Regions from separate parts of the Succiniclasticum sp. genome, predicted to be linked through region 2. Evidence: a T-box and tRNA genes for the amino acid it is inferred to sense, from the RefSeq annotation. Region 2 holds a T-box; the other holds one or more tRNA genes.
What was found. A T-box is a leader RNA that pairs with one kind of tRNA and senses whether it is charged. The one in region 2 lies ahead of ileS (isoleucine--tRNA ligase), so its partner is inferred to be a tRNA-Ile.
Positions count from the first base shown of each region.

Region 1: it encodes a tRNA-Ile, which carries the amino acid that the T-box ahead of ileS (isoleucine--tRNA ligase) is inferred to sense. The anticodon was not compared.

Region 1 covers NZ_DBMCWA010000002.1:176,784-180,196, forward strand. The annotation lists gene ACZOWY_RS01950 (tRNA (adenine(22)-N(1))-methyltransferase) at 1-660, opposite strand, end outside; gene ACZOWY_RS01955 (HU family DNA-binding protein) at 856-1,170, opposite strand; tRNA gene ACZOWY_RS01960 (tRNA-Ile) at 1,449-1,525, shown strand; gene rpoD (RNA polymerase sigma factor RpoD) at 1,612-2,844, opposite strand; partial or broken gene ACZOWY_RS01970 (sigma-70 factor domain-containing protein) at 2,878-3,413, opposite strand, start outside.
Region 2 covers NZ_DBMCWA010000012.1:40,002-43,414, reverse strand. The annotation lists gene ACZOWY_RS07945 (DivIVA domain-containing protein) at 1-478, shown strand, start outside; gene ACZOWY_RS07940 (histidine phosphatase family protein) at 480-1,166, shown strand; T-box leader at 1,219-1,443, shown strand; gene ileS (isoleucine--tRNA ligase) at 1,489-3,413, shown strand, end outside.

The DNA of each region.
Region 1 (3,413 bases), on a different contig from region 2:
AAGTTTTTCCAGTGTTTTATATTTTTCACTTTCCATGGCTGCCGGGCTGCGTCTCATCTGTTGTAAGAGAAAACGGTAACGGGATACTTTTTCCATGTAATATTCCTGCCAAAGCGCCGGCTTTTCATTTATCAGGCAGGGCCCCAGTTCCCGTTCCGGCAACGAAAGCGTCTGCTTCTCAACAGCATGCAGCGCTTTTATGATAACATAAATATGACCGTTCTCCTTGCAGAGGCGCTCCTCCGCAATCCGATAACCGTGGTCACACAACCACTGGCGCAACAGCCCTGCCGCGTTCATGGGCTGCAGGATAAAAGCATTTACCGTTTTGCAGATATCCGGGCTTTCATCCAGAATCGCAGCAATGGTTGCCCCGCCCATCCCGGCAATGACAATGGCCTCCGCTTCGTTGGCATTCAGTCCCTGCAACCCCGGCGCAGTGCGGACATCCATGACCTGCTGCAGTCCGTATTTATCTCTGGTTTCCCTTGCGGCCTCACAGGGGCCCTCAGCAATGTCCGAAGCAATCACGTATTTACACTGTTCTGTCAATAGCAGATACGCCGGCACATAGCCGTGGTCCGTACCGATATCTGCTGCCGTATGGCAGGGGGGCACCATGGACGCAACGGTTTTCAGGCGTTCACTGATCTGTAACATTTCTATCTCCATCTACCCTGCACTCAGTCATATAAATAATTATACCTGCATTCGTTTTGTGAGGCAAGGCTTATGCAAAGGCTTCACAAAGAATTTTCAGGTACGCTCTTTCCTGTTGTAAGCAGTGAAGGGTACGGTAAAAAAGGCAAAATTAAAACGGTCTGCCTGTATGGCAGACCGTTAAGGGCACAGAACTTATTTTTTCGCTTTTTTAGCTTTTGCTTTTTTAGCCGGTTTAACATTAACAGCATCTTTGAACGCTTTGCCAGCTTTGAAAGCAGGAACCGTAGCGGCAGCAATCTTGATTGCAGCGCCGGTACGCGGGTTTTTGCCGGTACGGGCAGCACGGTCGCGGGCTTCAAACGTACCAAAACCGATTAACTGTACTTTGCCTTTTTTGGCAACTTCTGCTACAACAGATTCTGTAATAGCCTTTAATGCTTTTTCAACATCTTTCTGAGATAATCCGGATGCTGCAGCAGCTGCTACGATAAGTTCTTTTTTGTTCATCGTAAAAACTCCTTTGCAAAAATATTTTTCAGATGCCGGATTTCTTTGCATCTATGTTAATAATAACAGTGTTTATCAGTGTTTGCAAGCCTTTAGACAAAAAAAATCCCATTTTTTAACATTTTTTCAAGATTTTTTTAGAAAAGACCTGTTATCAGGACGGATTCACCGGAAAAGGAAGCTTTTCGGATAAGAAAAAAAGCTAAAATCAGGATTATTATCATAATTTCTTGACACTGCCCTTAAGTTCGGGTAAAATAAATATTGTTGAAAAACAGGGGCCCGTAGCTCAGCTGGTCAGAGCCGGCGGCTCATAACCGCTTGGTCGGGGGTTCGAATCCCTCCGGGCCCACCAATCCGGATAACAAAACCCGCTTCCGAATCACTTCGGAAGCGGGTTGTTTTTTTATGCTGTTTATTCTGTTACGGCAACGGCCGGAATCAGTCTGCCACAAAATCACGCAGCTGGGTACAACGCTTGCTGCTGCTGCGCAGTCTGCGCAGGGCTTTGGCTTCGATCTGGCGGATGCGTTCGCGTGTTACGCCAAAATGCTGGCCTACCTCTTCCAGTGTCCGCTGCCGGCCGTCCTTCAGGCCGAACCGCAGTTCCAGCACTTCCCGTTCGCGGCTGCTTAACGTGCTTAACACTTCGTTCAGCTTTTCACGCAACAGGGCAAAGGACGCGGCGTCAGCCGGGGCCGGGGCGTCATGGTCTTCGATGAAGTCGCCCAGATGGGAATCTTCTTCTTCGCCGATGGGTGTCTCCAGGGAAACCGGTTCCTGGGCAATCTTCATGATTTCCCGTACCCGGTCTTCCGTGGTCTCCATCAGTTCCGCGATCTCCCGCGGAGTCGGTTCCCGTCCCAGTTCCTGCAGCAGCTGCCGGGATACACGGATCAGTTTGTTAATGGTCTCAACCATATGCACCGGAATGCGGATCGTCCGTGCCTGGTCCGCAATCGCGCGGGTGATCGCCTGACGGATCCACCAGGTTGCGTAGGTACTGAATTTAAAACCTTTATTATAATCAAATTTTTCAACCGCTTTAATCAGGCCCAGGTTTCCTTCCTGGATCAGATCCAGGAACAGCATGCCGCGGCCAACATAGCGTTTGGCAATACTCACCACCAGACGGAGGTTTGCTTCTGACAGGCACTTCTTCGCTTCATCTCCCTGGCGTTTGACCTCTTTCAGCAATTCAGCGAAAACGGTTTTGATTTCTTCCAGACGCTGCGCATTCTTTTTATCTGAACGGTACACTTTGCTTTTGGGACTGATCGTTTCCAGGCGTACTTTCAGCCACGCGGAAGACGCTTCGATCAGCTGGCTGATTTCTGCCAGGTTATGCGGTTCGGGTCCGTTGTCCTCTTCCCGTTCGGGGCATTCTTTATCCCAGTCTGTGCACTTCAGTTTTTCTTCTTCCAACAGACCCATCAGGCGGAGCCGTTCATTTTTTGTGAACTGGACAGTATCCGCTGCAAAATCGGCGACAGTATATTTTTCCCCGTTGTCGCGTTTATCCTCAAACTTCCGGAACGCAACAGGGATCGAACGCATGTCGGTAATCGCCTGTTCAGCAGCCAGCAGACCGTTCAGCTTTTCAAAGGACTCTTCAAATTCCTTTTTGGTCTTGAATCTTAACGGCTCCTCCGTATTTTTCCGGGCCGCTTCCATCCGTTCGATCTGTTTGCTCTTGTCCATACGCTTGGCAAGTTCCACTTCGTCTTCGCTCTGCAGCAGGGGAACACGCCCGATCTCTTTCAGGTACATGCGCACCGGGTCGTCGATGCTGATGCCGTCCGGTACGGTCATGGAAGAAGCAATCTCGGCTTCGGTAATTTCTTCGGATTCCTTTTCTACGTCTTCGTCTTCCGCCGGAGGCAGCAGATCGTCCTCTTCTTCATCCTGCGGATACAGAATGGTGATGCCTTTATTCTGCAAATACTCCATCATAAAGTCGATGGCTTCCGGGGTATTGACCGAAGCAGGCAATATATCATTCACTTCACTGTCCTGCAGGAAGTTCCCGTTGGCTTTGCCCCTGTTTTCCAGCTCCAGCAGTTTTTCCACAGGGAAACCCGCCGGCATCATGGCCAGCAGTTCTTCTCCGGCTTCTAATACCAGCTGCGACGTTTCCGGCGTCTCTTCTTTCGGTTTATCGCTCTTTGCCGCTTCTTTTTTTGTCTTATTTTTTGGCGTGCTCTTTTTGGACGTGCTTTTATCTTCCGAAGCACTCGTTTCGG
Region 2 (3,413 bases):
TGGGAAGACTGTGACCGGACAGGCAGATGTGGAAGCAGTAAAACCGGCTGTAGAAGTTGTCACAGAAGAAGCAGTTCTTTCTTCTGAAGAGGGTGCAGAGAAGGCTGTGAGTCAGGAGACTGCTAAACCGGAGCAGACCGGAACAACGGAGCCGGAGAGTAAACCGGCACAGGAGGAAGTGGCAAAAGAAGCAACTCCCGAAACAGTTGCTGAAACAAAAAATGCAAATTCCGCTGGTGTGGCGGATGCATCACGCAAGCCTCTGTTTCCCCGTTTTAAACCCCGCAGCACGATGGTTTTCAACCGGAACGGGTTTCCCCGTAAAAATGCTGACCTGCGTGTAGCGTTAAATGAACTGCAGAAGACGGCGGAAACGAAACCCCAAAGCAATGTTACAAAACCGGAACCGGTTGGGGAAGCTGTTAAAACTGAATCTCAAATTGCTGATCCGAAGCCGGAGCAGAATAAGGAATCCTGATATGATCATTCTTATACGACATGGAGAAGCAACGCACCATACGGAGCATTTTACCGGAGGATGGACAGATTCGGATCTGACGGAAAAGGGCCGAAGACAGATTGAGGCGGCCGCGGAAAAGCTGGCGAAGGATTTTGCCGGAACAATGCCGCATTTCCGGATCCTGTGCAGCGATTTGAAAAGGGCCCATGAGTCTGCGGTAATTTTTTCAAAAAGGCTGGGCATAAAACAGGTTGAGGATTATGCTTTTCTGCGTGAGAAAAATAACGGTAAAGCAGCCGGCCTTAAAGAAAGCGAAGCCCGTTGCCTGTATTGTCCTCCGGCAACATTGAAGGAACTGGATCACCGCAACTATCCCGGTGGGGAAACGCGGCGCGAGTTTTTCCGGCGTACCGTTGACGGAATGCGGGAAGCGGCTGAATGGGAAAAAGAAAACCTGATTATCATCTCCCATAAAGGGACAATACAGAATATTATATTTGCCTGGCTGGGTATGGATATAGACGATGTGAACCGGCTGAATTTTTCGGTGGACATCCTTCCGTCCAGCTTGTCAGTTCTGGGCATCAACAAATGGAAGGAACATGCTATATTCCGGCTGAACGATTTGTCTCATTTAGGGATGCAGGAAGGCTATGGCATTCACAAATTTAAACTGGGAACTATTGACGCTTTTTTTCAAAAGTAGTAAAATAGCTTCATTACAGGCATAATGTTCTTGTGCCGGGCATAAAAACACTATAACTGCTGTGAAAAAGACAGTAACCTGCAGAAATGGTAAAGCGAGCCGGGGAGGGTGAAAGCCCGGACAGAATTTTCAGCAGCGTGAAGATCACTTTGGAGCAGCCTGCTGAATAAACAAAGTAAGCATGGACGGGGTGACGCACGTTATCGCGTTGAACGAGTGGCGGAAGTATTCTGTCATGAGGGTGGTACCACGGGTTACGTATAGTCTCGTCCCTTTTCGGACGGGACTTAATTTTTTTACGAAAAATCAGGAGGAAGAGAAAGTGGATTACAGCAAAACTCTGAACTTGCCGGAGACTGAATTTCCGATGCGGGGCAACCTGCCCAAACGCGAGCCGGAATTTTTGAAATTCTGGGAAGAGAACAAGATTTACGAAAAGAAACAAAAGCTGCATGAAGGCCATACCAAGTGGGTGCTCCATGACGGACCTCCCTATGCGAACGGCCATATCCATATGGGTCATGCGTTAAATAAAGTGTTAAAAGATATTATTATGAAATATAAATATGCCAAGGGCTATGACACCCCGTATGTTCCCGGGTGGGATACCCACGGCATGCCGATCGAACACGCCTGTCTGAATGCCATGGGCGTGGACCGTCACAGCATGACGGCGCTGGATTTGCGGGCCAAGTGCGATGCGTATGCCCATGAGTTTATTGACATCCAGCGGGAAGAATTCAAACGGTTGGGCGTGCTGGGCGACTGGGATCACCCGTACCTGACACTGCAGCATCCGTTTGAAGCGGAGCAGATCCGCGTGTTCGGCGCTATGGCCAACAAAGGATATATTTATAAAGGACTGAAGCCCGTTTACTGGTGCCCTCATTGCGAAACGGCGCTGGCGGAAGCGGAAATTGAGTACGCAGACCAGAAGACTCCGACGATTTATGTGAAGTTCCCGCTGGTAAAAGACAATGGGAAAACGCCGGAAGGCGTAAACGGCCGGCCAGTGTATGTTGTCATCTGGACCACCACGCCCTGGACTCTGCCCGGCAACATGGCGGTCACCCTGAACCCTGATTTTGAGTATTCCTTTGTTGAGAACGGTGACGAAGTGCTGTTCATGGCCAGCGAACTGGTCAATACGGTAGCTGCGGAAGCGGGCCTGACCCTGGGGAACGTGCTGGGTACGGTAAAAGGCCGCGAGATGGAATATGCGGAATGCGAACATCCTTTCCCGGAATATAACCATCGCAAGTCTATGATCTGTTTAGCAGATTACGTAGATCTGGAAACCGGTACAGGCTGCGTGCACACCGCCGGCGGCCACGGCGACGTGGACTATCTGACCTGCCTGAAGTACAATGTGCCCATCGTCTGCCCGGTGGATGAACAGGGCAAAATGACGGCGGAAGCCGGCGAACGGTTTAAAGGCCTGTTTGTGTTTGACGCGAATGTGCCGATTTTGAAATATCTGGCTGAACTTGGTTTCCTGCTGGGCAAAAAGAATATCCATCACCAGTATGCCCATTGCTGGCGCTGCAAGAACCCGATCATCTACCGTGCTACCGAGCAGTGGTTTGCTTCGGTGGACGGATTCCGGGAAGCGGCGCTGAACGCCATCCATAATGAAGTAAAGTGGATCCCGGCCTGGGGCGAGCCGCGTATCCATAATATGATTGCGGACCGTCACGACTGGTGTATCAGCCGCCAGCGCGTATGGGGCGTGCCGATCCCGATTTTTTACTGCGAAAAATGCAATGAGCCGCTGGTAAACGAGGCGACCATTGAAAAGATTGCTAACCTGTTTGAAAAAGAAGGCAGCGATTCCTGGTGGAAATACGAAGCAGCTGAACTGCTGCCGGAAAATACCAAGTGTCCGAAATGCGGGCATACCCATTTCCGTAAGGAAAAAGACATCATGGATGTATGGTTCGACTCCGGTTCCAGCCATATGGGCGTCATGAAGAAGCGTCCGGAACTGGAATGGCCCTGCGCCATGTATCTGGAAGGAAGCGACCAGCATCGCGGCTGGTTCCAGTCTTCCCTGCTGACCTCCGTGGCGGTGACCGGCCATGCGCCGTATCATTCGGTCCTGACCCACGGTTACGTGGTAGACGGGGAAGGACGTAAGATGTCCAAATCCGTCGGCAATGTCATCGCTCCGCAGGATCTGATCAAACAGTACGGAGCGGATATCATACGTCTGTGGGTTGCTTCCGCCGACTATAAACAGGATATCCG